Regions from separate parts of the Brevundimonas goettingensis genome, predicted to be linked through region 1. Evidence: predicted binding sites of a transcription regulator. Region 1 holds the regulator's gene; each other region holds the start of a gene.
What was found. Region 1 encodes LexA, which represses DNA repair genes until DNA is damaged. Its sites were predicted from a motif close to ATGTTCNCNANNTGTTCT; they were not measured.
Positions count from the first base shown of each region.

Region 1 (9,747 bases):
TCGAGGTCGCCATTGTCCCAGCTGACCGCGCCCTGGACCTCGTCCTGAACCTCGACGCGGCCGGGCAGGGGACGGCGGAAACGGACGACGAAGGGCTGTTCGGCCTCCAGCCCGGCGGCGACGCGGTCGCGCCAGGGGGATTCGAAGCTGCGGCGCTCGGCCTTGGCCTCGTCGCGCAGACGGCCGGTCTCTTCGGCTGTGGTGTAGTCGCGATAGGCGTGGCCGCTGTCGAGCAGGGTCTGGACGACCTCGCGGTGGCGGTCGGCGCGCGAGAACTGGAACACCGGCTCCTCGTCGGCGAACAGCTCCAGCCAGCTCAGACCGTCGAAGATGGCCTTGACCGCCTCATCGGTCGAACGCTCGCGATCGGTGTCCTCGACACGGATCAGGAACTTGCCGTTGCGCCCCTTCGCGTAAAGGTAGTTGAATAGCGCCGTTCTCGCGCCGCCGATGTGCAGGGAACCGGTCGGCGAGGGGGCGAAGCGGGTGACGACGGTCGGGGAGGAAGAGGTCATGGCAGGGAGGTCCGTACGGGCCGCCCTTATACCGCCCGACGCGGCAAAGCCTAGCCTTCCAGACAGGATCGTCGCGTTCGTGCGCGACGAGGTCGGCGGACAGGGGCTGCGCTGGCGGTTGTGGGCGCCGGTGGCGTTCGGCGGCGGCTGCGCGATCTATTTCGGACTGAAGGTCGAGCCTCCGCTGTGGCCGCTGCTGGTCGCGGCGGGGCTGGCGGTCGGGCTGTGGCTGGCGGCGCGGGCGAGGGGGCTGCCGCGAGCGGCGACCCTGCCGCTGATGCTGCTGATGTGTCTGGCGCTTGGGCTGGCGGCGGCCAAGGTTCGGACCGAGCGGGTCGCGGCGCCGATCGCGCCGGAGCTGGACGCGCCGACCCTGATCGAGGCCTGGGTGCTGGACGTCGACAGTCCGGGCGCCAACGGACACCGGGTGGTGGTCGCGCCGGTGTGGATCCGGGGTCTAGAGCCCGAGGCGACGCCGATCCGGCTGAGGGCCACGGTGAAGGGCGATCCGCCGCCGCCGGGGACGCCCATCCGCCTGTTCGCCATCCTCAATCCGCCGCCGCCCCCGGCCAGTCCGGGCGCCTATGATTTCGGGAGAAACGCCTTCTTCGAGGGGATGGGCGGGACGGCCTTCGCCCTGTCGCCGACGCGGCCCGCCGTCCTGCCCGAGGCTCCGTGGGGGCTGAGGCAGGCGATGAAGGTGAATGCGATCCGGTTTGCGTTGGCGCAGAAGATCGTCGACCGGCTGGGGCCGCGCACCGGCGGGGTGGCGGCGGCCATGGTCACGGGGCACGAGACCTGGATCGCGCGCGAGGATCTGGACGCCATGCGCGATTCCGGACTGGCGCACATCCTGTCGATCTCGGGCTTGCATATGGCGGTCGTCGGCGGCTTCATCTTCTTCGCCGTGCGGCTGGGCGTGGCGGCCGTGCCGTGGGTGGCGCTAAGGGTGTCGGGCAAGAAGGTCGCGGCGGTCGCGGGCCTGATCGCGGTCGGGACCTATCTGGTGATCTCGGGCGCGCCGCCGCCGGCCGAGCGGGCGGCCATCACCTATTCCATCGCCTTCCTGGCCATCCTGCTGGACCGGCAGGCGATCACCATGCACGCGCTCGCGGTCGCAGCCCTGGTGGTGCTGGCGCTCCAGCCCGAGGCCATAGTGACGCCGGGCTTCCAGATGTCGTTCGCGGCGACGGCGGCGCTTGTGGCGCTGGTGGAGGCCTGGCCGGCGCGGGTGAGGGAGCTTTCGGCGCCCTGGCCGATCCTGATCGTCCAGAGGATCGGCGGATGGATCACGGCGGCGGTGACGGCCAGTCTGGTCGCGGGTCTGGCGACCGGACCCTTCGCCATGCAGCATTTCAACCGGACGGCCGTCTATGGGCTGGGAGCCAATCTGCTGACCTCGCCGATGGCGGATTTCGTGATGATGCCGGCGCTGGCGTTGGGGGCCTTGCTGGAGCCCGTGGGGCTGGGCGCGCCCTTCCTATGGGTGGCGGGCAAGGGGATCGAGCTGATGCTGGTCATCGGCCACTGGACGGCGGGCCTGCCGGGGGCGGTGAGGACGGTGGCGAGCGCGCCGGACTTTGTGCTGCCCATCGCCTTCCTCGGGGTGCTGTTCGTCTGCCTGTGGCGCGGGCGGCTGAGGTGGCTGGGCCTGCCGCTGGCGGCGGCGGTCATGCTCTGGCCCCGGGCGCCGACGCCCGATCTATGGATCGGCGACGGCGGGACCAATGCGGCGTTTCACTCAGGCAAGGAGGCGGTGGCGGTGCGCCCGGGCGTACGCGAGTTCGCGGCCGACCTGTGGTCGCGGCGGCGAGGACTGACCCTGACGGACCGTCCGGACGAAGGCTGGGTGTGCGGGCGGTTCGCCTGCGCGCCTCAGGTGCGCGATGCGGCGCCCGTGGCCCTGTGGTGGGGGACGAAGCCGCCGTCGGAGGAGGTGCTAAGCGCCATGTGTGGGGCGGCGCCGGTCGTCAGCGTTCGGGCGCGGGTGGCGACGGTTCCGGCGGGGTGCGCGGACACTCTGGTGCTGGACGGCGTCGATTTCGCGCGCGGCGGGGCGGTGGAGCTGTGGCGCGCCGGGTCAGATGGGGGCGCGGGCTGGGAGGCCGTCTGGACGGCGGATGTGCGAGGGGATCGGCCGTGGACGAAGACAAATCCTCTCCCATAGGGAGAGGGCTTGAGGCTCGCAGAGCGTAGCGATGCGCGAAGCCGAAAGGGTGAGGGGGCATGTCGCTCACCGGTGAGGGCGGAACCCCTCACCCTCTCGCCGCTGCGCGGCGGGTCCCTCCCTCTCCCTGTGGGAGAGGGTCAGGTATTCAATGATACTGGCGGATCAGGCCGACCAGCTTGCCCTGGACCTCGACCTGGTCGGGGCCGAAGATGCGGGTCTCGTAGTTGCGGTTGGCGGGCTCCAGGGCGATGGACTGGCCCTTCTTGCGCAGGCGTTTGAGGGTGGCTTCCTCGCCCTCGACCAGGGCCACGACGATCTCGCCCGAGGAGGCGGTGTCGACGCGTTTGATGACCACCAGATCGCCGTTGAGGATGCCGGCCTCGATCATCGAATCGCCTTCGATCTCGAGCATGTAGTGTTCGCCGGCGCCCAGCATGGCCTCGGGCACCTGATAGCGGCCGTTGTCGCCCTGGATGGCGGCGATGGGCACGCCGGCGGCGATCTTGCCGACCAGAACCAGTTCGCGGGTGTCGTTGGCGGCCTCGGACACCGGCGCCGAGCGTCCGCCGCCCTCGATCACCGCAGGGGTGAAGGGGGCGCGACCGCGAATCGGGCCCGTCGTCGCCTGTTCCGGCAGCTTGGTCACCTCCAGGGCGCGGGCGCGGTGGGCGAGGCGGCGGATGAAGCCGCGCTCCTCCAGCGCCGTGATCAGCCGGTGGATGCCCGATTTGGACGCCAGATCCAGCGCCTCTTTCATCTCGTCGAACGAGGGCGAGACGCCGGTCTCCTTGATGCGTTCGTGGATGAACATCAGGAGTTCGTGCTGCTTGCGCGTGAGCATGGGAGGAGCCTTCAGAACAAGACGTGAACCGTCGTCGATGTTCTGTAAGTGTTCTTCACTAATGTCAACTTAACAGGAGCGGCTCACCTCCCGACGCGCGGAGGTGCGTGGGGAGGACAGATCGCGCAGCGATCAGGAGGGGGCGACGCGATGTTTCCGGTGAGCGATTTTCAATACGGTGTAGCCCTTACCTGATCGTCGCTGCGCTCCGATCTGTCCTCTCCATTCGCCTTCGCGAATGGAGAGGTGAACTCAATCCAGCAGGGCCCGCGTCGCGGCCTCGACGTCCGGCTGGCGCATCAGGCTTTCGCCGACCAGAATCGCGCGGGCGCCGGCCATGCAGACGTCGGCGACGTCGTCAGGGGTGAAGATCCCGCTCTCGGCGACCAGAAGGGCGTTCTTCGGGGCCAGATGCGACAGGCGAGCGGTCGTGCCGAGGTCGACCTCGAAGGTGCGCAGGCTACGGTTATTGACCCCGATCAGGTCGCCGCCCAGCGCGACGGCGCGGCCCATTTCCAGCTCGTCATGGGTTTCGATCAGGGCGTCCATGCCGAATCGGCGGGCCTCGGCCAGGAGCTCGCCCGCCAGAACGTCGTCGATCATGGCCAGGATGATCAGGATGCAGTCGGCTCCAAGCGCGCGGCTCTCGGCGACCTGCCAGGGATCGACGAGGAAATCCTTGCGCAGGCAGGGCAGGGCGACCGCCGCCCGGGCCTGAACCAGATAGTCGTCGTCGCCCTGGAAGCTGGGGCCGTCGGTCAGGACCGACAGACAGGCCGCGCCGCCGGCCTCATAGGCTTTTGCGAGGGCGGGCGGGTTGAAGTCGGCGCGGATCAGGCCCTTGGAGGGGCTGGCCTTCTTGATCTCGGCGATCAGGGCCGGACGGCCGGGGGCGGCGTGTTTCTCGAGGCTGTGACGGAAGCCGCGCGGCATGCCGGCGATCATGGCCAGGGATTCGATCTGGTCTTGCGACTGGGCGGCCTTACGCGCGGCGACGTCCTCGCGCTTGTAGGCGGCGATCTTTGCAAGGACGTCTTCGCGAGGGGCGGCAGTCATACGAGGTCTTCGATCGGCAGGGGCGTGGAGGTGATGCGGGCGAGAGCGGCGAGGGCGTCGGCGGCCTTGCCGTCGTCGATGGCGGCGGCGGCGAGGGCGACGCCGGACTTGAGGTCATCCGCCTTGTCCGCGACGACGAGGGCGGCGGCGGCGTTGAGCAGGACAATGTCGCGATAGGGACCGGTCCGGCCGGCCAGAAGGGCGGTCAGGGCCTCGGCGTTGGTCTCGGCGTCGCCGCCACGCAGGGCCTCGATGTCGGCGCGGGGCAGGCCGGCGTCCTCGGGCGTGACGGTGAAGCGGCGGACGGCGCCGTCCTTCCATTCCGCGACCTCGCTGGGCCCCGTGGTGGTCAGTTCGTCGAGACCCTGGCCGTGGACGGTCCAGGCCCGGGTGGCGCCAAGGCGGCCGAGCACCTCGGCGAGGGGCTCCAGCAGGCGGGGATCATAGACGCCCATGACCTGACGCCGCGCGCCCGCCGGATTGGACAGGGGGCCGAGCAGGTTGAAGACGGTGCGGAAGCCGATCTCGGCGCGGACCGGGCCGACGTGGCGCATGGCGCCGTGGTAGGCGGGGGCGAAGAGGAAGGCGATGCCGGCCTCGTCCAGCGCCGCCTTCTGCTGGTCCAGACCGGCGGTCAGGTCCACACCGAGGACCCCGAGGACGTCGGACGAGCCGGATTTGGAGCTCATGGCCCGGTTGCCGTGTTTGGCGACCTTCAGACCCGCGCCGGCGAGGACAAGAGCCGCCGCCGTGGAGATGTTGAAGGTGTGGGCGCCGTCGCCGCCGGTGCCGCAGGTGTCGATGACGTCGTAGTCGTGGTCGAGCGTCAGGGCGGCCTTGCGCATCTCGCCCGCGAAGGCGGCGATCTCGTCGACCGTCTCGCCGCGCATGCGCAGGGCGGTGACGGCGGCGGCGACCTGGGCCGGGGTGGGCTCGCCGCGCAGACAGGCGGCGAAGAAGTCGCCGGCCTCGGTCGAGGTCAGGGGTTTGCCGTCGACCAGCTTGGCCAGCAGCGGCTTGAAACCACCTTCCGCCACAGGCTCAGACCATGGCCAGACGTTTGACGCCCGCCAGATCGAGGAAGTTGGCCAGCATCTCATGACCGTGTTCGGTGGCGATCGACTCGGGGTGGAACTGGACCCCGTGGATCGGCCGCTCGTGGTGCTGGAAGCCCATGATCTCGCCGTCCTCGGTCCAGGCGGTGACCTGAAGCGTGTTGGGCAGGGTTTCGCGCTGCACGGCCAGCGAATGGTAGCGCGTCGCGGTGAAGGGCGAGGGCAGGCCGGCGAACATGCCCTTGCCCTCATGGAGGATCGGCGAGGTCTTGCCGTGCATCAGGGCCTTGGCGCGCACCACGTGGCCGCCCATGGCCTGACCGATGGCCTGATGGCCCAGGCAGACGCCCAGAATCGGCATGTCCAGCGGCGCGGTGTCGATCAGCGGCAGGCAGATGCCGGCCTGGTCGGGGGCGCAGGGGCCCGGCGAGAGCAGGACGGCTTCGGGTTTCAGCGCCCAGGCCTCGGCGGTCGTCAGGTCGTCGTTGCGGACGACATGCGTCTCCGCGCCCAGTTCCGCGAGGTAGTGGACGAGGTTGTAGGTAAAGCTGTCGTAGTTATCGACGACGAGGATCATGCGGCGGTTCTAGGACCTGAAATCCTCCGCGCCAAGCCGAAGCTTGCTGCGGGCCGGGATAGACACCGGTCGTTAACCATCGCAGCGTCAGATCGGGTCCCTGCTGGATGAGTCCCAACGCGTGATCAACACCGCCGAGATCGAACAGGCCCGAGATCTACTGGTTGAGACGCCCGAGCGTCCGGCCAGTTCGCTGGGCGCGCTGGGCGCGGCGTTTCTGGCCGCCAGCGCCGCGGTGCTGCTGGCGGGCGTCATGGTGCTGGGCCCGGGCTTCGCGATCAAGGACCCGGTCTATCAGGGCCAGTTCGAGAACTAGCCCAGCCAGCCGCTGGTAAAGCCGAAGAAGACCAGGAGGAGGAGGGCGAAGACGATGGCGACGGCCGCCACCGACACGCCCAGAACCGAGGTCATGCCCTTCACATTCTCGCCCTGACGGGCCTCTTCCGTGGTCTCTTCGACGTGGTTGTCCTGGATGGTCGACATGAGCGATCTCCGTTCGTTGTTCACCAAGGAACGGCGGAGACGGCCTTTTTGATCCGTAGGGTGATTTCGCCAGAAGCGATCAGGCCCTAGTGAGCGCCGCCGGCGGCGGGAGCCGGGGCGTCGGGGTCGTTCTCGCCCTGAACCAGATCGAGATCTTCTTCAGTGGCCAGACGGGCCTGACGCGCGGCGTGATCCGCCGGCGCCGCCTGCGAGGCGCCGAGGCCGCCCAGCCGTTCGAGCACGGCCACGGTCGGCGGGCGCCGGTAGCGGCGCGCGCGGTCCAGCGGCGTCTGACCGTCGACATCGATCTGGTTGACCGCCATTCCGCCTTCGCGAACCAGAAGCTCGGTGGAGCGGGCGTCGGCGCAGCCCACCGCAACGGCGTGCAACGGCGGCCAGTGGGTGAAGTCGTCGGCGGGATAAACGGCGCTGAGACGCTCGCGGATCAGGATGCGGCCGGTCGAGGGCTTGCACGGCGTGCCCAGGGTCGACCAGTTCGACCAGATCCGCGCCGGATTGCGCGCCCTAGACAGGTCGAAGCCCGCCGCGATCAGGGCCTCGGCCGCGTCGTTGTAGCCGCTGTAGACGGCGCCGGCGAAGGCGGTCTCAAGGTTCTGGGGCCCATAGGCGCGCGCGGTCTCGCCCGCCAGCAGGGTGAAGGCGCGGAAATCGCGATCGACGGCCCGGTTGGGCAAGTTCTCATTGTCGATCGAACGGTCGCGCAGGAACAGGTCGTCAGGCAGGCCCGGGGGCGGATTGCCGAGATTTCCCGCTGTCTGAAGCGCACCGACAAGATTTCGGGCCCCGGCCTCGGCGAGATGGCGCAGCATGGCGGCGTCTCCGCGCCGGGCCGCGACAAGGACGAGCGACGTCCCGTCCGCGTCCTCGGGCCGCGTGGCGCCGGCCGTCAGCACCGCATCTGCACGGGCCTTGAAGGCGCCTTCATAGCGGGCCGTGCGGCGCGACGGATAGACATCGATCGGGCGGGCGCCGCGCCCCAGGATGGCCTGGACCATGGGCGCGGTTCCCGACCGGACCGCGACCGACAACTGGGAGACCTTGGCCCGCTCGTTGAGGTCGGACGCGGCGTCGACGATGGACCGGACGGCGGCCAGATCTCCGGCGCGGATGGCGGCGTGCAGCCGGGTGCGGATCGCGCCGGCCTCGCTCACACAGGCCAGAAGGGCCTCCATGTCGCCGACCCGGGCCGCAGCGGCGCAGCCGGACAGGCGGTCGGCAGGAAGAAGGTTCAGCTCGGCGCCGTAGTCCGCGAGGAACAGCAGGGCCTGAAGCTGCGCGCCTTGGGCTGCGGCGCGCCAGACGACGGCTTCAGCCTCGGACCGGGCGGCGTCGGCGCCCCGGCCACGGGCGTAGCGCAGCGCCAGGTCTTCATGCCCGCCGGTGATCAGCGGCTCGAACACCGACCAGGGGGCTTCGGCGTTGTCGAGGTCGTGACCGACATGGGGCAGCAGCCGGTCGATCACGGTCGCGTCCCCCGCGGCGACGGCGGCGACGAAGGCGGACTGAAGCTCGTTGATCGGATCGATGGAGACGACGGGGTCGCGCGCCCCCGGCAAGGTGTCGATATAGATTTCGCGGGGCGGGACGGGGTCGAGCCCGCCGGCCGCCGCCTGGGCGTCCAGAAGATCGAAGGCGCCGGCCTGGATCATCATCCCGGCCCAGGAACAGCCGTTGTTTTTCGACCGGTCGGGCCCGCCGCCCCAGGGGCCGCCATAGTCGCAGACACCGGGATCGCCCGTCATCCGCGCACCCCGGTCGATCAATCGCCGGGCCAGGGCGACGCGCTTCTGCGACAGGGCGAGGGCGAGCGGCGAGGGCGTATCGGGATCGAAGCGGGTCGGATCGGCGCCGGCGTCCAGCAGCGCCATCGCCATCGGTTCGTCGCGACGCCGCATGGCCCAGTCCAGGGCGGTCAGGCCGAGAGCGTCAGGGGCGTTGATGTCCTGTCCGGCCGGAACCTCGGCCAGACGGGCGGGATCGCCGGAGCGCGCCGCCTCGGTCCACCGGCGCACGGGGCCCGGATAGTGATCCAACGGCGCGACCAGGGTCTCGGCGCAGACGTCGGACCAGGGGAAGGCCGGGTCGGTGACGACGGCGCGGTTGTAGGCGGCGATGAAGGCCACCGAGGCGGAGGTGTGCTCGCGGTCGCCGGGCAGAACCACGTCCTGGTTGACGTGCCATTTGCCGACCATCTCGCGGGTCCAGCGCTTGCAATCCACGCCGGGCTGGCTCCAGCCCTGTGGCATGGGTCCGATCGAGTTGAAGGCGCCGAGACGCGCGTCGCCGCGCGCCACGGCGGCATGGGCCTCGGCGGCCGGGTCGCGGGCGTTCAGCCGGGCGATCTTGTCGGAGAGGGCCTTGCACCGGCGGTCCCGAGGCTCTTTGCAGTCGGGCAGGGCGCGACCACCCCAAGGTCGGCCACGGTCCCAGAGCAGGGACAGGGTCCCGTAGCGCTCGGCGCCGCCGCAGGTTTCCGCCGCCTGGGCCTGTGCGGCTTCGTGCGCGGCCAAGGCCTTGTCGTCGTCGTAGAGCGCGAAATCCGGGAAGAAGGCCGCGGTGTCGGCCGAACGCGCCTTCAAGGCCGTCACGCAGTGGTCGATGCGGCTCAGGCTGGCCGATGAGAAGCCGTGACCGGGAAGAATGATCAGGTTGGTGCGGCCGGGCGCGCCGTTGATGCCGGGGATATACTGGGTGATCTGGGTCGGAGCGCCGGCGGCGAGCCCCCGGCGGCGCAGGCCGGCCGCCCCGGCGGGATCGACGGCCACGCCGCGCAGCCCCTCGGCCTTGACGATGGACAGGGCGATCAGGGCGGTCTGGTCATTGGCGCGCGACCGGTCTTCCAGCGTCTCGATACGGCTGGAGAAGGCGAGCATCAGCGGATCGGCCGCGTCCGGGCCGGGGGGGGCGTTCGGCGAGGCGGCGACGCAACCCGCCAGGCAGAGGGCCGGAAGCACCGCTTTGAAAATCTTCACGCCACGCCCCCGACCGTTCCCTCCGCGCAACCTAGCAGTGCACGCGGTGGCCGCAAT
Region 1 is NZ_CP062222.1:1,387,360-1,397,106, reverse strand. It holds gene gltX (glutamate--tRNA ligase) at 1-515, opposite strand, end outside; gene IFJ75_RS06930 (ComEC/Rec2 family competence protein) at 595-2,682, shown strand; gene lexA (transcriptional repressor LexA) at 2,831-3,526, opposite strand; gene trpC (indole-3-glycerol phosphate synthase TrpC) at 3,779-4,582, opposite strand; gene trpD (anthranilate phosphoribosyltransferase) at 4,579-5,619, opposite strand; gene IFJ75_RS06910 (anthranilate synthase component II) at 5,624-6,214, opposite strand; gene IFJ75_RS06905 (peptidoglycan-binding protein) at 6,336-6,530, shown strand; gene IFJ75_RS06900 (hypothetical protein) at 6,527-6,697, opposite strand; gene IFJ75_RS06895 (ankyrin repeat domain-containing protein) at 6,784-9,690, opposite strand.

Region 2 (9,747 bases), 1.7 Mb from region 1:
TGAACATCTGGCGGCCGGTGTCGCGGCCTTCGACCGCGACCTGATATTCGCGGCCCTCGTATTTGATGAACTCCTTGCCGCCCGATCCCTCGAACGCCATCATGAAGTGACCGGCGACCAGCAGAAGCGCGCCGATGGTCACGGCCTTGCGCGAGCCCAGGAAGCGGTCGGCGATGGCGCCGCCGATGACCGGCATCAGATAAACCAGCGCGGCATAGGCCGCGTAGATGCCCTGGGCGTTGCTCGAATCGAACAGGAAATGCTGCGTCAGATACAGGACCAGCAGGGCCCGCATGCCGTAGAAGGAGAACCGTTCCCACATCTCGGTGAAGAACAGGATCACCAACCCCCGTGGGTGCCCCAGAAACTGTTTGTGAGGCGCTTCAACAGCCCCTCCCCCATCCGTCATACTCAAGCGACTGCTCCTTCAGGTGCGCCGATCCGGCGCGATTGGGCGCATAAGCAGCACGGCGGGAAAGACCGGACAAGTCTTAAGGATGAATCCGGACCGTCGCCTCAGTGTCGCATGCGGCCGCCGGAGGGCCTGCGGATCAGTGGAAATCGCGTGATCCGGGCAGGATGCGGACGTCGCGGGGGTGGCGACGGCGGTTGGGGCCGGTCGGCGAATGGCCCGATCCCCGCGCCTCGTCGGGGGACACCACGCCGTCCTCGCTGATGCAGCCCAGCATCGGGGTCCAGTCGATCAGGTCCTCGACGACCAGATGGCTGACCCCCTCGGCGCGCTGGATACGGCCCTTGGCCAGCACCATCCGCGCGCCCATGGCGACGGGACGCAGCCGTTCGAAGACGTCGGGCCAGACGACCAGATTGGCCACCCCGGTCTCGTCCTCCAGCGTCAGGAAGACCACCCCCTTGGCCGAGCCGGGCCTCTGGCGCACCAGAACCACCCCGCCGACCGCGACCCGCCGCCCCGCCGGCGCCGACTGGTAGTCGAGCGCGGTCAGGGCCCCGGCCTGCCTCAACCGCTCGCGCAGGAAGGACACGGGATGGCCCTTCAGCGACAGGCGAATGGTCTGATAGTCGCCGACCACCTCTTCGCCCTGACTCAGCTCCGGCAGGGCCTCGGGCGGGCGGCCGTCGGCCTCGCTCAGTCCCATGGCCGCGAACAGGGGCGCGCCCGACGCCGGCGGTGCGCCCTTCGCCGCCCACAGCCCCTGCCGCCGCGACAGTTTCAGCGACCCGAAGGCGTCCGCCTCGGCCAGCTTGTCCAGCGCCGCCGGCGGCAGTTTGGCGCGCAGCCGCAGATCCTCCAGATCGGCGAAGGGGGCCTGGGCGCGCTCCTCCCCGATCCGCCCGGCCCATTCCTTCCGGAACCCGTCGATGGCGCGAAAGCCGAGACGCAGGGCGCGGCGCTCACCCTCCCCCCTCTTTTCGAGGGTCGCGTCCCAATCGCTCGCATTCACATCCGGATGCCTGACCTCGACCCCATGCTCACGGGCATCACGGACCAACTGGGCCGGAGCGTAGAATCCCATCGGCTGGCTGTTCAACAGACAGGCGGTGAAGACCTCGGGATAGACGCACTTCACCCACGCCGAAACATAGACGATGTGGGCGAAGGAGCAGGCGTGGCTTTCCGGAAAGCCGTACTCGCCGAAACCCTTGATCTGGTCGAAGCAACGGCGGGCGAAGTCGGGCTCATAGCCCCGACGCACCATGCCGTTGATCATCATCTCCTCATAGTGGCCGATCGTCCCCATGTGCCGGAAGGTCGCCATGGCCCGACGCAGACCATTGGCGTCCTTGCCCGTGAACTCTGCGGCGACCATGGCGATCTTCATCGCCTGCTCCTGAAACAGCGGCACGCCCAGCGTCTTCCGCAGGACATAGGCCAGCTCCTGCGGATTCTCCCGTGAGCCGGGCATTTCGAAACGGTAGCTGCCAGGTCCGTGGCGCGCCTCATGCTCCCGGCGCTCCAGCCGGCGTTTGAGATAGGGATGCACCATTCCGCCCTGGATCGGACCCGGCCGGACGATCGCCACCTGCACCACCAGATCATAGAACTCCTTTGGCTGGAGGCGGGGCAGCATGGCCATCTGGGCCCGGCTCTCGACCTGAAACACGCCCAGGGAATCCGCCTTGCACAGCATGTCGTAGACTTCCGGCGCCTCCTTCGGGACCGTGTCCAGGGCCAGAGTGCGATTATAACTGTCCTCGATCATCGCGAAGGCGCGCTTCATCGCCGTCAGCATGCCCAGCGCCAGCACATCGACCTTCATCAGCTTCAGATGATCGATGTCGTCCTTATCCCATTCGATAAACGTGCGTTTTTCCATCACCGCATTGCCGATAGGGACGATTTCGACCAGCGGCCCCTGACTGAGAACGAAGCCACCGACGTGCTGGGAAAGATGGCGGGGAAATTTGATCAGCTCGGCCGTCAGCTGAAGCGCCAGAGCCATGCGGGCGTCATCGCGATCGAGGCCGGTCTGATCGACGTGGTCGTCCTTCACCGCATCGCCGTATGAGCCCCAGACGGTATCGGCCATCCGGGCGGTAACATCCTCGGTCATGCCCAGAGCCTTGCCGACGTCGCGGATCGCCGAGCGCGGCCGGTAATGGATGATGGTGGCGACGATCCCCGCCCGGTCGCGGCCGTAGCGGTCATAGACATACTGCATGACCAACTCGCGCCGCTCGTGCTCGAAGTCGACATCGATATCGGGCGGCTCGGACCGTTCGCTGGAGATGAAGCGCTCGATCAACATGTCCTGTCGGGTCGGATCGACATTGGTGACCTCCAGACAGAAGCAAATGACGGAGTTCGCCGCCGAACCCCGGCCCTGACAGAGGATGTTCCTCTCCGGATCGCGCGCCCAGGCGACGACGTCGTGCACGGTCAGGAAATAGGGAGCGTATTTGCGCTCGCGCACCAGCCGCAGCTCCTTGCGGATGGTCTCCACGACCTTCGTCGGCACGCCGTCCGGCCATTTCTTCCGCGCGCCGCGACAGGTCAGGCGGATCAGCCACCCCTGTGGCGACCACCCCGGCGGCACTGGCTCGTCGGGGTAGTCATAGCTCAGCTCCCTCAGCGAAAACCTGCACGCCTCCACCACTTCGATGGTCCGTTCCAGCGCCGCCTCATGCCCCCGGAACAGCCGGGCCATGGCGGCCGGGCCCCGCAGATGGCGTTCGGCGTTGGACTGGAGCCGGACCCCGGCTGCGTCGATGGTGGTTCCCTCGCGGATACAGGTCAGGACGTCCTGCAGGGGGCGGCGGTCGGGGTGGTGGTAGAGGACGGCGTTGGTGGCGATCAGGGGGGCGCCCGTGCGCTCGGCCATTGCCGCCAGCCGGTTCAGCCGCGCCCGGTCGTCGCCACGCCACAGGGGCTGGGCCGCCAGATAGAGGGTGTCCGGCCAGCGGGTGCGCCAGTCCTTCAGCCGGGCCTCGAAGGCGGCGTCGGGGACGATGGGCGCCACGGCCAGGGCGATCATCCCCTCGCCGAAGGCGACCGCCTGATCGAAGGTCAGCCGGGTCTCGCCCTTGGTGGTCCGTGCCTGCGCAGGATCCTCGGCCTCGACCTCCGCATGGGCCTCGCCGCCAGGGAAGCCGATCACGTTTGAGGCGGACGGGGCCGCCGCCGGATCCGGCAGGATTTCGCTCTTGCCCAGGGTCAGCAGGCGGCACAGCCGGCCATAGGCGGGGCGGTCGCGCGGGAAGACGATCAGCTCGGTCCCGTCGAGAAACCCCAGTCGGCAGCCGACTACCAAGGGAATGTCCTGATCCTCGGCCCCCATCAGGGCGCGCACCATTCCCGCCAACGTATTGCGGTCAGCGACGCCCACGGCGGCAAGACCGAGCGCCTTGGCCTGGATCATCTGCTCGCCCGGATGGGACGCCCCCTCCAGAAAGCTGAAATTGGTCATGACGCCGAGCTCGGCGTACTGGCCGGACCACACGGAAGATGGCGAAGAAGAGATCGGGCTCACGGGAACATGCCATGCATCCACCAGGAGGGCGCGCGCTCCTCGTCGGCGCCCGTGTACTCCCGGCCGTAGAGACCCTCGCGGAACAGCCAGTAGCGCAGACCCTGATCGTCCTCGACGCGGTAATAGTCTCGGGTGCGGGCTTCACGGTCTGCGGGCGGCGGGCGCCACCATTCAGGCGACAGCCGTTCGGGACCATCGGCGCGGGCGACGCGGCGCGCCAGCCGACGCCAGGTGAACAGGGCGGGCGCCCCGTCGGGCAGTTCGGCGATGGCCTCGACCGGCTCGGGCGGGTCGAGCAGCAGGATGGGGCGATGTCGGGGGTCGGCGTCAGCGGCGTCGGCGTCCGGCCGCACCGCCTTGCTGAGGCCAAGGGCGGGCCGCCAGCGTTCGGCGCGTTCGGGCAGCCACGACCCCTGCGGCTCCGCGACCCGCACCGCCCCATCGCCCAGCCGCGCCGAGAGTCGATCGATCAGGGCGGTCAGACTCTCGGCATGGCGCGCCGCCGCCTCGTCCTCCAGCGAGACCTGATACGCCTTCAACGGTTCAGCCAGGTCGGCCGAGAGCATCAGGGCATCGACGCCGAAGCCGAGATCGAGCCGCTCCACCCCGCGCTCGCGGAACAGCCGCATCCAGACCGCGACGTCGCGTCCCGGCAGGCCGGACTTGATCGTCAGGGCCGTGGTCCGGCCGTCGGTGCGGAAGCCGGTCAGGGTCAGGACCCGCGCCCCCTGACCGTCCTTTTCGAGGGCGGCGGCGAGGTCGGCCGCCAGTTCCGGCAGACGTCCCTCAACCCCGGCGATGTCGCACAGGGGTTCGGCATGGGCCTCCCACGCCCGGTATTTCGGCGGCGGGCGCGTCGGAACCAGCGCCTCGGCGGCCAGACCCAGGGCCTGATCCAGCCGCTTCACCAGACCCACGCCCGCTCCGTCGCGGAAGCGGCGGGCCAAGCCCGCGCGCGGCATCTCATAGAGGTCGCCGATCCGCTTCAGCCCGAACCGTCGCGCCTGTCTGAGGGCCGCCGCCTCGATACGCAGGGCCTCGACCGGCAGGGGGGCGAGGGCGTCCCGGGTCCGGCCTTCCGGAACCACCGCATGGTCTTTCCCCCAGCGCGCCAGGGCCCAGGCCGCGCCAGGGGTGGGAGCCAGGGCGACGCGGGCGCGGGCGCCGGCCTCGGCCAGACGCGCCTCCATCCCGGCCAGAAGCGCCGCCTCGCCCCCGAACAGATGGCCGGCGCCGGTGACGTCGAGGAACAGCCCCTCCATCCCTTCCTGTTCGGTATCCACCACCACCGCCGGGGACCAGCGCTCGGCCCAGACAGCCAGCCGCTGCAGCGCCCCCCGGTCGGCGGCGAGGTCGGCGGGGCGGCAGATCAGGGTGGGCAGGATGGCGCGGGCGTCGGCCTGGGTCTGGCCCGCCGACAGGCCCGCCGCGCGCGCCGCCGCGTTCAGGGCGTGGATGACCGCGCCCCGGGCGGTGCGGGTGATCAGGGCGAAGGGCGGGCCTTCGTGCGCGCCAACCGGGACTTCAGGCGGCGAGACCCGTCCGGCCCCGTTCGCCCAGACCGTCACCGGCCAGTCGATCAGCCAGACGGAGACGATGCGTCTCATCATCCTGCTCCAGTTTCCAGACGCCGGGCCGCTCCGAACGGCTACGGGTCAGTTCGGCGCTGAGGGCGAAACCGCCCGGGGACCTCAGGTCGTCGGGATTCGAGACGCTCCTCAGGGTTGTGATGCGCCAGCGGCGGCGGGCGGCGCTGAGCCCGCCTTCGGTCTGTCTCAGAAGCACCCCGACCGCCGCCCCGTCGCGCGCCGCGAACTCCAGCCGACGGGTCTGGGCCAGGGAGGCCGCCTCGACCGTGGTCAGGGCCGCAGAGACCGCCCCGGACCTCAGGGCCTGCTCCATGATCCACAGCAGTTCGCTCTCGGTCCGCCCCTCGCTGAGGATCAGGCCGGCGCCGCGCCCGTCGAGCCCCGCCCCCCGAAAACCCGGGCCATAGGGCCGTCCATGCTCGCCCGACCACCGGCGGCCCGCCGCCAGCAGCACCGGGCGGCCGTCATCCTGCGGCAGACGCGACAGGGCGAAGGCGAAGGCCCCGGCCATGTCCCGCGTCCCGACCACGCACACCTCTTCCAGCCCCTCGGCGAGGGCGGGCCAGGCGGTGGAGCCCGAAAGGGTCTGAAGGGGCGGGGACATGGGTGTGGATGGGGACATCGGAGGAGCAAAACCTGAATGTTCATTATTTGTTCCGGTCGCCGACAGAGTCAAATCCTGAATCGTTTCGCGTGAGGACGGCAACCCTTGCGCAATCCATAGTTGTTACAGGACAGGCTTCCCGTGGCCTGGGTCATGCAGCCCAGTACCTCAGACACCCCCGCCGTCCCGCATCGGGAAGGATATGTCCGATGAGCCTGCGCCCCTTCGAACCCGACGACCACGACGCCGTCAACGCCCTGCACCGCGGCGTCTGGTGGCCTGAGCGGTCCCACGCGGGCTGGGCCTGGCTGGCGACCAATCCGGCGCGGCTGGACATCGGGGCGCCGTCAGGCTGGGTCGTCCCGGACCGGGACGGCGCCGCGGCCGCCTTCATGGGCAATCTGGTCCAGCGGGTGTGGAAGGACGAGCGGCTGCATCACGTCGCCACCGGCTTCTCCGTCATCGTGCCCCCGGCCGTGCGCGGCAAGAGCCGGGCCCTGATCCGCGCCGTCCTGGACCAGCCGAACATCGCCGCCGGCTATACGCTGAACGCCAATCCCAAATCGGCGCCCCTCTACGCCCGCCACGGCATGCGGGCCTGGCCGGCGCGAACAAACGCTCTGAAACTATCCTGGATCGTCGATCCGATCGACTGTCTGCGGGGCCGGCTGCTGCGCGAGGCGGTGAAGCGGGCGCCCCATCTGACCGATCCGTACCGCGAGCGCTTTCTGCGGTCCGATCGCGCCCTGGGCCGGGTTCGGCGCCCCCGCTTCCCGTCCCTGGTCTCAACCCTGACCGACCTCTCGGACGGCTCGCCCTATTGCGACTTCTGGCGGGCGCTGAAGGGCGAAGGTCGGGCGGTCGCGGACCGAAGCCCGGAGATCCTGCGCTGGCGCATCGCCGATCCGGACCAGGCCGAACCGCCGCTGCTGCTGGCCTATACGCGCGACGGCGCCGTGACCGGCTATGCGATGGCCATCCAGGCCAAGGCGACGCCGATCGACCCGGTGTTTCTGGAGGTCCTCGACCTCGTCGCCCTGGAGGACGAGCCCCACGCCATTCCGGCCCTGATGCGGGCCCTGATGGATCAGGCCCGCACCCGCGGCGCGGCCAAGGTGCGGTTGCAGGTGGTCAATGAGGAGCTGAAGCGTCGCCTCGGCGCCTGGGCCCTCGGCGCCCGGCACGAAGGCGGCTGGGGCCACGGTCATTTGCGCTTCCGCAACGGAGCCGACGCCGGAGATCTGGCCACATGGTCGCCGACGCCCTTCGACGGCGACCACGGCGTCTGTCAGCGCCCGGCCCCGCGCCGCCAGCGGGCGACGACCGGCGCCGACCTGCGAGCCTAGGGGCGCGCCTTCAGTTCGTCGCGGATTTCGGTCAGCAGCAGTTCCGTCGGCGTCGGGGCGGCCGGAGCCTCAGGCGTCGGATCGGCGGCGTTCTGACGGCGCAGCTGGTTGATGCCCTTGACCAGCATGAAGACGACGAAGGCCACGATGGCGAACTGGATCACCGTGTTCAGGAAGGCGCCGTACTGGATCGAAACCTTCTCCACCGCCTCGGTCGCCGTGTTCTCGGGCCGCATAACCCACTCCAGCTTGGAGAAGTCGATGCCGCCGGTGATCAGGCCGATCGGCGGCATGACCACCTGATCGACCAGGCTCTTCACGATGGAGTTGAAGGCCGCGCCGATGATTACCCCGACCGCGAGGTCGACGACATTGCCCTTGATGGCGAACTCGCGAAATTCGGAAACCAGGCTCATCGATCTGTCCTTCTCAGCCAGCCAAAATCAGCCGCCGGAGCGGTTGCTGAAAAGGACTGAAAACCGGTTCGCCTGCGTTTTCAAGCCGCAAGCTTCAGGACCCCGTCGGGATCAGGCGTCGCCCGAGGCGTTGAGCCGCTCGCGCAGCTCCTTGCCGCTCTTGAAGAAGGGCACCGATTTGGCCGGCACGTCGACGGTCTCGCCGGTGCGCGGATTGCGGCCGGCGCGGGCCGGACGCGAGCGCACGGAAAACGCGCCGAAACCACGAAGCTCCACACGGCCGCCTTCGGCCATGGCGTCGGTCATACGGCCCAGAACGACATTGACCACCCGCTCGACCTCAGCGTGAGTGAGGTGGGTGTTTTCAGCCGCCAGCTTCTCGATCAACTCTGACTTGATCATCCGTTTCAAGGCCCCCGCCCTGTCTTGTTTTGCCCTTCCAGAGGCGTTTGAGCCGTCAGATACGCGACAGCGGGTTCCACCCTAACCCTCGCGCGAGCGGTGAAAAAGCCCTCATGAGCAAAAGGGGTCTGCAAAGATCATTAATTGTACGCAATCAGACACTGGTCATTGATGCTTGATCGGCAAAGAAAAAGGCGGCCGGATCGCTCCGGCCGCCTTCTCAGTCAGTCTGTGCAATCGGTGCGCGAGCCTCAAGCAGCGAGGTTCCGCGAACCGAGAGGTAGGCTCAACAAGGACTTAGATCAGTCCTTGCCGGCCTTTTCGCGCAGGGCCGCGCCGAGGATGTCGCCGAGCGAGGCGCCCGAGTCCGAGGACCCGAACTGCTCGATGGCTTCCTTCTCGTCGGCCATTTCCAGCGCCTTGATAGACACCGAGACGCGGCGCGAGGCCTTGTCGATGGCGGTGATCTGGGCGTCGACGCGGTCGCCGACGGCGAAGCGTTCCGGACGTTGCTCGTTGCGGTCGCGGCTCAGGTCCGACTTGCGCACGAAGCTGGTGACCGGAGCGTCGTCTTCACCGAACTTGACCTCGATGCCGCCCGACTCGATCGCCGTGACGGTGACGGTGACGGTCTGACCCTTCTTGTAGGTGTCGCCTTCGCCGACCGGATCGCCGCCGAGCTGCTTGATGCCCAGCGAGACGCGTTCCTTTTCGACGTCGACGTCCAGGACCTTGGCCTTGACCATCTCGCCCTTGCGGTAGCGCTGGATGGCTTCTTCACCCGAGACCGACCAGTCGAGGTCGGACAGGTGCACCATGCCGTCGATGTCGTTGTCCAGGCCGATGAACAGGCCGAACTCGGTGGCGTTCTTGACTTCGCCCTCGACGGTCGAGCCGATCGGGTGAGCGGCGACGAAGGCGTCCCACGGGTTGTCCTGGGCCTGCTTCAGGCCCAGCGAGATGCGGCGCTTGGAGGCGTCGACGTCCAGGACGACCACGTCGACTTCCTGCGAGGTCGAGACGATCTTGCCGGGGTGGACGTTCTTCTTGGTCCAGGACATTTCCGAGACGTGCACCAGGCCTTCAACGCCGGCTTCCAGCTCCACGAAGGCGCCGTAGTCAGTGATGTTGGTGATGCGGCCCGTGTACTTGGCGCCGACCGGATACTTGGCTTCCACGCCGTCCCAGGGGTCCGACTGCAGTTGCTTCATGCCCAGCGAGATGCGCTGGGTGTCCGGGTTGATCTTGACGATCTGGACCTTGACGGTGTCGCCGACGGCGAGGACCTGCGAAGGGTGCGAGACGCGCTTCCAAGACATGTCGGTGACGTGCAGCAGGCCGTCGATGCCGCCCAGGTCCACGAACGCGCCGTAGTCGGTGATGTTCTTGACGACGCCGTCGCGGACTTCACCCTCTTGCAGCTGGCCGACCAGCTCGGTG
Region 2 is NZ_CP062222.1:3,683,840-3,693,586, reverse strand. It holds gene IFJ75_RS18210 (peptide MFS transporter) at 1-343, opposite strand, end outside; gene IFJ75_RS18205 (error-prone DNA polymerase) at 552-3,887, opposite strand; gene IFJ75_RS18200 (Y-family DNA polymerase) at 3,947-5,557, opposite strand; gene IFJ75_RS18195 (ImuA family protein) at 5,475-6,143, opposite strand; gene IFJ75_RS18190 (N-acetyltransferase) at 6,353-7,489, shown strand; gene mscL (large-conductance mechanosensitive channel protein MscL) at 7,486-7,905, opposite strand; gene IFJ75_RS18180 (integration host factor subunit beta) at 8,017-8,307, opposite strand; gene rpsA (30S ribosomal protein S1) at 8,610-9,747, opposite strand, start outside.
Region 2: IFJ75_RS18195 (ImuA family protein) is a predicted target of LexA. The motif match lies at 6,180-6,197, and genes of this name have one in related genera.

Region 3 (9,747 bases), 320 kb from region 1:
TTTGACCTGATGGCTTACCGGGGCGTTCCCGGCCGATCGTACCGCTCCGCTGACAGAGGGGCGGCAACATGCTGAGGCTCCTGCTAGCGGATGATCACGCCGTCGTTCGACGCGGACTCCGGGGAATTATTACCAATCACCCCACCTGGACGGTCGTCGGGGAGGCAAGGGATGGGGATGCGGCGCTCGCTCTCGCGTTGACACTGCGCCCCGACATCGCCGTTCTGGACGTGTCTTTGCCCCGCCTGGACGGCGTGACCCTGACGCGCCGCCTCAAGCGGGAGGCGCCAGAAGTTTCCGTGCTACTTTTCACAATGAGAGATGACGACGAGACGGTGAATGCTGGTCTTGCGGCGGGCGCGAGGGGCTACATCCTCAAGTCCGATACAGGTCTGCATCTGAGGGCCGCGATCTCGGCGCTGGGCAATCGGCGGCCCTACTATTCGCCCTGGGTGTGCGAGCTACTTACTGCCGGGCACCTGCGGGACCACGTCCTGTCGCGGCGCCAGCTCCTGACCGCGCGGGAACGTGAGGTCGGCTGTATGATGGCGCAGGGACTGCGCAACGAACAAATCGCCGATGGTCTTGGTATCAGTGTGAAGACGGTGGAAACCCACCGTGCATCGGCAATGCGGAAGGCGGGTGTTCGGACGCCAGGTGACTTTGTGCGGTTCGCAATCCGGCAAGGAATGATACAGGCGTAGCGGAGCTCCAGCTCTGTTCGACTGCTCTGAACGTCCGCTTCCCACCCCTAGCTGAAGTCCGGAACGTACGCTCATGGAAAGGGCTGCTCAGGTCCGCTTTCGGGCAGGGTGCTAACTTCGCAATCCGACCCAAAGCGGACGTTCGATAGGCCACCGCACCTTATGTGCGTCGGATTATGAATTCGGCCAGTTTTCGCTCGCTCTGCCGTTAAGGCGCTCAAGGAGCTCGGCTAGCCGGGAGATGTCGATCGATGACCAAGCCGCTAGCCGGCTCTCGAATGCGGCGGCCTTACTCTGCAACGCCTCGGTGATCGCGAGCCGCTCCGTCTCTGTGGGCGAGACTCCCTCCCATTGTGTGGACCGTCCACAGTCACGGGCGGGCTCGCCTTGACTCGGCCGGCTTGAAAAGAGAACAAATACGGAACATGCTTGCAGCCTCACCGTTCCGGAGTCCATGTCCGTCGCCCCGCCCACCAGCGCCTTCGAGACCCTGCGCAAAGACATCGCGCGGCTCGAGGCGGGCGGACGGGCGCCCGGCGGCGTGCTGCCCTTCGGCGTCCCGGATATCGACGCTCGTCTTCCGGCAGGCGGGCTTCAGCTGGGCGCCCTGCACGAGGTTGCGGGCGGCGGAAACGGCGCCCTGCACGGGACGGCGTCGGCCCTGTTCGTCGCCGGCGTCGCGGCGCGCACCCGCGGCCCGGTCCTGTGGTGCGTCACGCGCGCGGACCTGTTCGCGCCCGCCCTCGAGCAGGCCGGGCTGGAGTCCAACCGGGTGGTCTATGTCGAGGCCGAAGACGAGGCGGCCGTGCTCACCGCCTTCGAGGAAGGGCTGCGCCACGGTGGCTTGGGCGCGGTGGTCGGCGAGGTCGCCCGCCTCTCCATGACCGCGTCGCGACGGCTGCAACTCGCCGCCGAGGGGTCCGGAACCCTCGGGCTGGCGATCCGCCGATGGCGGCGACAGGCGGAGGCGGCGGATTTCGGCCAGCCGACGGCCGCCGTCACCCGCTGGCGCGTCACCGCCTTGCCCTCCACCCCTCTGCCCTCCAAGCCCCTGCCTGTGGCCGGCGTCGGTCGGGCCCGCTGGTTCGTCGAACTGATCCGCTGCCGCGCCGGCGCATGCGCCGATTTTGAACTGGAAGCCTGTGATGAGACGGGTCGTCTCGCTCTACCTGCCGACCTGGCCGACCGATCGTCTTCGACGCCGGCTTGGGACCGACGCGCCGTCGCCTGAGACGCCGCTCGTCCTGGTCGGCAGGATCGGGCGCAAACGGGTCGTGGTCGCCGCCGACGCCGCCTCACAGGCCCGGCGGATCCGGCCGGGCATGGCCGCGACCCAGGCGCGGGCCCTGATCCCCGACCTCACGGTTCACGATCACGACCCACAGGGCGACGCGGACGGCCTGGAGCAGCTCGCCCTGTGGGCGCTCAGACGCTATGCGCCCATCGTCGCGGCCGATCCCCCGGACGGCCTGGTCATCGACGCCACAGGGGCGACCCACCGCTACGGCGGCGACGAGGGCTTGCTTGACGACCTCGTCGAGACCTGCCGCGCGGTGGGCCTGACCGCCCGCGCCGCCATGGCGGACACCTGGGGCTCGGCCCATGCCCTGGCCCGCTTGCTCGCCCGGCCCGCCCTCGTCGCGCCCGATCGGGGCGCACGATTGATCACCGACCTGCCGACCTCGGCCCTGCGCCTGACGCCGGACATCGTCGCCGGTCTGTCGAGGATGGGGATCGATACGGTCGGCGAGATCGAAGCCAAGCCGCGCGCGCCCCTGGCGTTGCGCTTCGGGCCCGAACTGACCCGGCGACTGGACCAGGCCTTCGGCCGGACGGCCGAACCGATCGATCCGGTGGAGGCGCCGGAACTGATCCAGGCGCGCGAGGTGTTCGCCGAGCCGATCGGCGCGCCCGAAACCCTTGCGCGCTACACCCTCAAACTGGCGCATACGCTCTGCGCCGCGCTCGAGACCCGGGGGCTGGGCGCGCTGAAGCTCGACCTGCGCTTCCATCGCGTCGACGCCAACATCGAGGTCATCCGGATCGGAACGGCCAGGCCGATCCGCGACGTCAGACGCCTGACCCGGCTGCTCTGCGACAGGCTTGAAACCGTCGATCCGGGCCTGGGCGTCGAGATCATGGTCCTGACGGCTCCGGTCGTCGAACCGCTGGACTGGAAGCCCGCCGCCGGAGATCTCGCCACGCCCGCCGCCGCCGATGTGTCTGATCTCATCGACATCCTGTCCAACCGCCTCGGCGGCCGCCGTCTCTACCGGCTGGCGCCGGCCCAGAGCGATGTCCCCGAGCGGTCCTCGATACGACTGGCCCCGACCGCTCTGCCCGTGCCCGAGCGCTGGCCGAAGCGCTGGCCGCGGCCGGTCCGGCTGCTGCCCTCGCCCGAGCGTATCGAGACCGTCGCCCTCCTCCCGGACCAGCCGCCGGTGAGTTTCAGCTGGCGCGGGGTGCGTCGTCGCGTCCGACGCGCCGACGGCCCCGAACGGATCTTCGGCGAATGGTGGCGCCGTGACGGCGAGCGCGATGCGGTGCGCGACTATTTCCAGCTCGAGGACGAGGCCGGCGAACGCTTCTGGGTCTTCCGGCGGGGCGACGGCGAACAACCGGTCACCGGCGACCTGACCTGGTATCTCCACGGCCTGTTCGGATGAGGCGCGCGCTCGCCGGCGCCTGGCGCGCGGCCTCTCAGGCGGCTGCGTTCAGGCGGACTCGCCGCCGAACTCCGCGAACGCGCTGCGCACAGCCTCCGGGTCCCCGCCGGCCTCCGGCGATACGGACACCCGGATCCGACCCTCGACGGGAGCGTCTTCCCGGCCTTCGGCGCCCGGTCCGACGGACGGGGCGTCTCCGCCCGACGTCGTCTCGCCGACGGTGCTCTCGTCTCCGTCGGCCTGTACGGCGATCGCCTTGCGATCCAGCTTGAACTCCTGAACCAGCCGCTCGACGACCAGCTCGGCCTCGCGGCGCGTGGTGAAGGTCGCGGTCAGTGTCGAGCTCATGGGCGGATTCCTTGTGACATGGACATCCGCAACGCACAGAGCGCGCCGATGCTCCCCGCCAAAGACAGGGGCGAGCGCAGGGGGCGCCCGGACATGGCGGTTCGGCCATGACGGCCTGGGCAGGACGCCTTACGCCTCCGGCGGGCGCGCCTGCCCCCTCTGGAGCGACAGAAATGTCGTCAGCTCCCTGGCCGCCGCCCCGCCGGCCCGATTGGCGCCGATGGTCGAGGCCGACGGACCATAGCCGACCAGGTGGATGCGAGGATCCTTGGCCACCTGGGTGGCGAGCCTTCCCGTCATGACGATCCCGCCGCCCTGTTCGCGCAGTTGCAGGGGCGCCAGATGGTCAAGCGCGCTGCGGAACCCGGTGCACCACAGGATGACGTCCGCCGCCTGTTCGGAACCATCGGCCCAGCGGACCCCGGTCTCGGTGATCTCCGAGAACATCGGCAGGCGGCTGAGCGCCGCCCGGGCGCGCATGGCCCGGATCGCGGGCGTGATCGGCAATCCGGTGACCGAGACGACGGAACCCGGCGGCAACCCCTGGCGAACCCGGGCCTCCACCCGCGCCACGGCCGCGCGGCCGTCCTCGGGCGTGAACGGCGTCTCGCGGAACTGAGGTGCGCGACGCGTCACCCAGGTCGTCGAAGTCACCTGCGAAATCTCGTCGAGGAGTTGGATCGCGGAAATGCCTGCGCCGACAACCACCACATGCTGGCCGGCGAACGCGGCCGCGGTGCGATAGTCCTTCGTATGCAGTTGCCGCCCCCTGAAGCGGTCCGCGCCCGGATATTCCGGGATGAACGGCGCCTCCCAGGCGCCCGTGGCGTTGATGACGCCGCGCGCCGAAAAGACGCCGCGGTCGGTTTCCACCCGAAGCCGTTCGCCCCGGTCGCAGACCGCCACGACGGAAACGGGCCTGTGAACGCGAAGATCGAACGCCTTCTCATAGGCCGCGAAATACTCGGGCACCGCCACCGATGCCCTCACCTGCCCGTCGTCCGTCCTCACCGCCGCGTCGAACCGCATCCCCGGCAGGTCGTGGACGCGGTTGACCGTGCTCAGGGTCAGCGACGGCCACCGGTGCTGCCACGCCCCGCCCGGCCCGGGCGCGTGGTCGAAGGTGAGGAAACGCCGGTCCGGCTCCAGGCCCAGGTTTTTCAGATGGTATGCCGCGGACAGGCCCGCCTGGCCAGCGCCGATCACCACGATATCGACCTTGAGCGCCACCCGGCTCGACGCCGGCGCGCCTTCGGCCACACCGTCAGGGGAACGCGTGACGCCAGTCATGCCGGATCAGGACGGTGTGGCGGGCGCCAGCACCCTCGCCACCACGGGGGCGAGCCTCGCGGCGATGATCTTCACCCCGACAGGGTTCGGATGGATGCCGTCGGCCTGGTTGTAGCGTCGGTCGAGCGCCACGCCCTCGAGCAGGAAGGGATAGAGGGGAACGTTGTCCTCATGGGCCAGGTCGACGAAGACCTGATCGAACTCGCGCGCCCAGGCGCCGTACTGCGGCGGGGCGCGCATGCCGGCCAGCAGGACCGGGATGTGGCGGGCCTGCAGCCGCTTGATGATCTGGTCCAGATTGCGCCGGGTCTCGCCCGGATCGACCCCCTGGAGCAAGTCGTTTCCGCCCAGGGCCACAATACAGAGATCGGTGTCGTCCTGCACGCTGAAGTCCACGCGCGCGAGCCCGCCCGCCGTGGTGTCGCCGGACACGCCCGCGGCGCGCACCCGAACCGGGACGCCCAGGGCGACGACCGCACGCTCGAGCTGAGCCGGGAGGGAGTCGCTCGCCTTCAGCCCGTAGCCGGCGGTGATCGAGTCGCCGAACAGGGTGACGATCCGGCCCGGGGCCGCGCGCGGGCCGGGCGGCCTCGCCGCCGGGTCGTCGGGCGCCGGGGCGGCGGGCGTCTCCGCCTCACGCGGTCCGCATCCGGCCAGGGCGAGCGCGCCGCCGGCGGCGAGGACGAAACGACGCGGGAAATGGGTCTGATCTGATGTCATGGCGTTGAGCGCCTATATGGGAAGGAACCGTCTCCTCCCAAGACATCGCGTCGGAATTCCAATGGCTTCAGAACCTCCCCTCGTCCTTGAGGCCGTCAGACTGACCTTGCCCTCCGCGGCCGGACCCGTCGAGATCCTGCGGGGCGTCGACCTGAGCGTCGCCGCCGGGGAGACCGTCGCCGTGATCGGGCCCTCCGGATCGGGAAAGTCGTCCCTTGTCTCGATCGCCGCGGGACTTGAGACGCCCAGCGACGGGAAGGCGGTTCTGTTCGGGGTGGATCTGGCGAGCCTGGGCGAGGACGGCCGGGCGCGACTTCGGCGCGGCCGCGCGGCGCTGGTGTTCCAGAGCTTCCATCTCCTGCCCAATATGACCGCCGAGGAGAATGTCGCCGCGCCCCTGGAGCTGGACCATCGGCCCGGCGCCACGGCCGAGGCCCGCGCCTGGCTCGACCGCGTCGGTCTCGGCGGGCGGCGCACCCACTACCCGCACCAGCTGTCGGGAGGCGAGCAGCAGCGCGTCGCCCTGGCCCGGGCGCTCGCGGTGCGGCCCGAGCTGTTGTTCGCCGACGAACCGACCGGCAATCTGGACGCCGTCAACGGCTCCCGTGTCGCGGATCTTCTGTTCGACCTGGTGCGCGAGACCGGCGCCGCCCTGGTCCTCGTCACCCATGACGGGCGGCTGGCCGAACGGGCGGACCGGACCGTTCGGATGAAGGATGGCCGCATCGCCGGCCAGGACGAACCCGCGTGAGCCTCGCCCTGCGTTTCGCCTGGCGCGAGCTGCGATCCGGGGTCGCCGGCTTTCGCATCTTCCTGGCCTGCCTGGCGCTGGGCGTCGCCGCCATCGCCGCCTCGGGCTCGACCGCCGAGGCCTTCCGGCAGGGTCTGACCGGACAGGCGCGCGAAATCCTCGGCGGCGACGTCGTCTTCAGCCTCGACCAGACCCGCTTCACCCCCGAACAGCGCGCGGCCCTTTCACGGCTCGGACCGGTCGCCTGGTCGGTCCGGGCCAACGGCATGGCCGAGACGGCCTCGGGCGAGCGCCGCCTCGTGGACATGCGGGGCGTCGACGCCGCCTATCCCCTGGTCGGCGAAGTCGAGCTGACGGGAGCCCCCGACCTCTCCGCCGCCCTGGCCCCGGTAAACGGGGTTCCCGGCGCGGTCGTCGAACAGACTCTTCTGGACCGTCTGCATCTGAAGCTCGGCGACCGGTTCACGGTGGGCGCGACGCCCCTGGTCGCCCGCGCCGTCCTCATCGCCGAGCCCGACCGGCTGGGGCGCGGCTTCGCCCTCGGCCCGCGGGTGATCACCGCCGTCCCTGTCGTCGAACGGGCGGGCCTGCTGCAACCCGGCGGCCTCTTCGGCGAGGCCGTTCGCATCGTCCTTCCGGCCGGCGCCGATCCCAAGGCCGTCATCGCCCAGGTGCGCAAGACCTTCCCGGACGCCCGGCTGGAGGCGCGCGACCGGTCCGAGGCCGCGGCCGGCGCCTCGGGCCTGATCGACCAACTGGAGTATTTCCTCGGCTTCATCGGTCTCGCCTCCCTGGTTGCCGGGGGACTCGGGGTCGGCGGCGCGGTTTCGGCCTATCTCGAGGGCCGCAAGCCCTCGATCGCGACCCTCAAGGCGCTCGGCGCAGACGGGGCCCTCATCCGCAATCTCTATCTGATCCAGATCGGGGTTCTGGCCGGGCTCGGCGTCGCCATCGGTCTCGTCATCGGCGCCGTCACCCCTCTCATCATCGGCGCCCTGGCCAGGGACAGCCTGCCGATCCCCGCCCTGTTCGCCGTCTACCCCGAGCCTCTGTTGCGGGCCGGCGCCTTCGGCCTGCTTGCGGCCGCGGCCTTCGCGCTCGCCCCCCTGGCCCGCGCCCGTGCGACCCCGCCCTCCGCCCTGTTCCGCCAGGCGACGGCCCGCCGCGTCCAATTCGGGCCCGAGGTCTTCGGGGCCGGCCTCGCGGGCCTCGCTCTGGCGGCCATGGCCGTCCTGACCGCTCCGTCGAAGCCGGCCGCCGCGGGCCTGATCGGCGGAACCCTGGTCGCCTTCGGCCTCCTCTGGCTTCTGGGCCTTGCCGCCGCCCGGCTGGCGGGCGTCCTCCGGCGCGGGACCTCGGGCGCCGTGCGCCTCGGCCTGGCCAATCTGGCGGGACCGCGCTCGGCCGCCCGCACCGCGTCTCCGGCCATCGGCCTCGGCGTCGCCCTTCTCGCCTGTGTGGTCCTCATCCAGTCCAGCCTCCTGGCCCAGATCACCGATGTGGCGCCCCGGTCCGCGCCCTCGGTCGTCTTCACCGAAATCCCAGGGGAACGCGGCGCGGCCTTTGACGCCGTGGTCGCGCGCGCCATGCGAGATCCGGGGCCTGACCGCTATCGCCGCGCCCCCCTGATCACCGGCCGCATCACCCAACTCAAGGGGGAGACCGTCGATCTGGACAGGATCCGCGACGACCAGCGCTGGGCCTTCGACCAGGACATCCTGCTGTCGGCCCTCGCCGGCGCCCCCGACGACGCCAATGTCGTATCCGGCCGATGGTGGCCTGCCGACTACGCCGGTCCGCCCCGGGTGGCGATGGCGCGCGATCAGGCCAGGGGAGCCGGACTGAAGGTCGGCGACACCCTGACCCTGCAGGTGCTGGGCCGCGAGATCGACGCCCGCATCGCCGCCCTGCGCAAGGTGGATCCAGGCGGTTTCGGCTCGAACTTCCTCGTCGTGCTCGACGCCCACGCCATCCAGGGCGCCAATCCGAGAAGCGTCGCCATCGCCCGCGCCACGCCCGCGGAGGAGCGCGCCCTGACCCAGGGCCTTGGCCGGGACTTCCGCGAAGTGAACGTCATCAGTGTGCGCGAACAACTGGAGTCGGCCGCGAAACTCTTCGACCGCCTGGCTTTGGCGATCCGGGGCGCCGCCGCGGTCGCCGGTCTCGCGGGGCTGCTGGTTCTGGTCGGCGCCATCGCCTCGGGGGTGCGTGAGCGGGCGCGGGAGGCGGCGGTGCTCAAGGTTCTGGGCGGGTCTCATAGCCAGATCCTTGCCGCCTATCTGATCGAATACAGTCTCGTCGGGGCCATCGCGGGTGTGGCGGGCCTGGCCTTGGGCGCGGCCGGCGCCTGGCCCATCGTCGCCTTGGTGTTCAAGGCGCACTGGAGCCTGGACTGGGGCGGGATCGTTCTGCTCCTGGCCGGCGCGACCGGTCTGGCCGCCCTCGGCGGAAGCGCCGCGGCCCTGAACGCCCTGTCGCAGCGGCCCGCGCCGGTGTTGAGGACGCCGTGAGCCGGGCCTGCGCGACGGCCGCGCGCCACGTCCTGCAGCGCCGTGCCGCCGATCCGAGGGCTTGCGCCCTAGCGCGTTCCCGCGTCGGTTCCCGGCGCTCCCGGAGGCGTCTCCCGGCGTGCGGGCGTTCCTCCGGGCTGCGCCGGGTCAGGCGTCCAGGCGTCGGAGCCGGGCCGGCCCTCGCCGCGCGGCGGATCCTCCCGATCCTCTTGCGGACGGACCGGATCGCCGTCCTGGCCGCCGCGCCCGGTCTTGTCATCCGACATCAGGCGTCTCCCTTCTTCTGGCGGCTCGACTGCGTTCCGCCCTTGCGGCCCGCCTCGCGAGCGAGATCCCGGTTCTGGGAAAAGCTGCGCTTCTCCTCGGGCACGGAGCGCCCGCCGAGTTTGGCGATTTCCGATCGGCGCTCCGGCGAGAGGGAGGCGAAGCCCCGTTTTTTCACGCCCGTGACCGGTGCTGCTGGACTGTCCATTGGATTGATCCTCCTTGGCTGGACGAATCCGTCAGGGCGCCAACCGGTTCCTGTGTCGGCTCCCGGACCCGGCGCGTCGGGCCCGCGCCGACCGCTCATCGGCCCGGTCTTCAAGGTCTCAAGGTCCGGAAGGTGATCGAATAGCGCAGGGTCGCAACCGGGCTCAGGCTGTGCTCCCAGACATCGCGCGCCTCGCCGTCCAGCAGATAGGCGGACCGCGCCTCGACCGGAACCGTACGCCGGTCCCAACCGCCGGGTCTTCCCCGGCGGAACCGAAACGGCGTCG
Region 3 is NZ_CP062222.1:1,711,231-1,720,977, forward strand. It holds gene IFJ75_RS08485 (response regulator) at 69-704, shown strand; gene IFJ75_RS08490 (ImuA family protein) at 1,159-1,935, shown strand; gene IFJ75_RS08495 (Y-family DNA polymerase) at 1,850-3,370, shown strand; gene IFJ75_RS08500 (hypothetical protein) at 3,419-3,718, opposite strand; gene IFJ75_RS08505 (NAD(P)-binding domain-containing protein) at 3,848-5,008, opposite strand; gene IFJ75_RS08510 (arylesterase) at 5,015-5,728, opposite strand; gene IFJ75_RS08515 (ABC transporter ATP-binding protein) at 5,790-6,479, shown strand; gene IFJ75_RS08520 (ABC transporter permease) at 6,476-8,989, shown strand; gene IFJ75_RS08525 (hypothetical protein) at 9,058-9,255, opposite strand; gene IFJ75_RS08530 (con-10 family general stress protein) at 9,255-9,461, opposite strand; gene IFJ75_RS08535 (alpha-ketoglutarate-dependent dioxygenase AlkB) at 9,572-9,747, opposite strand, start outside.
Region 3: IFJ75_RS08490 (ImuA family protein) is a predicted target of LexA. The motif match lies at 1,114-1,131, and genes of this name have one in related genera.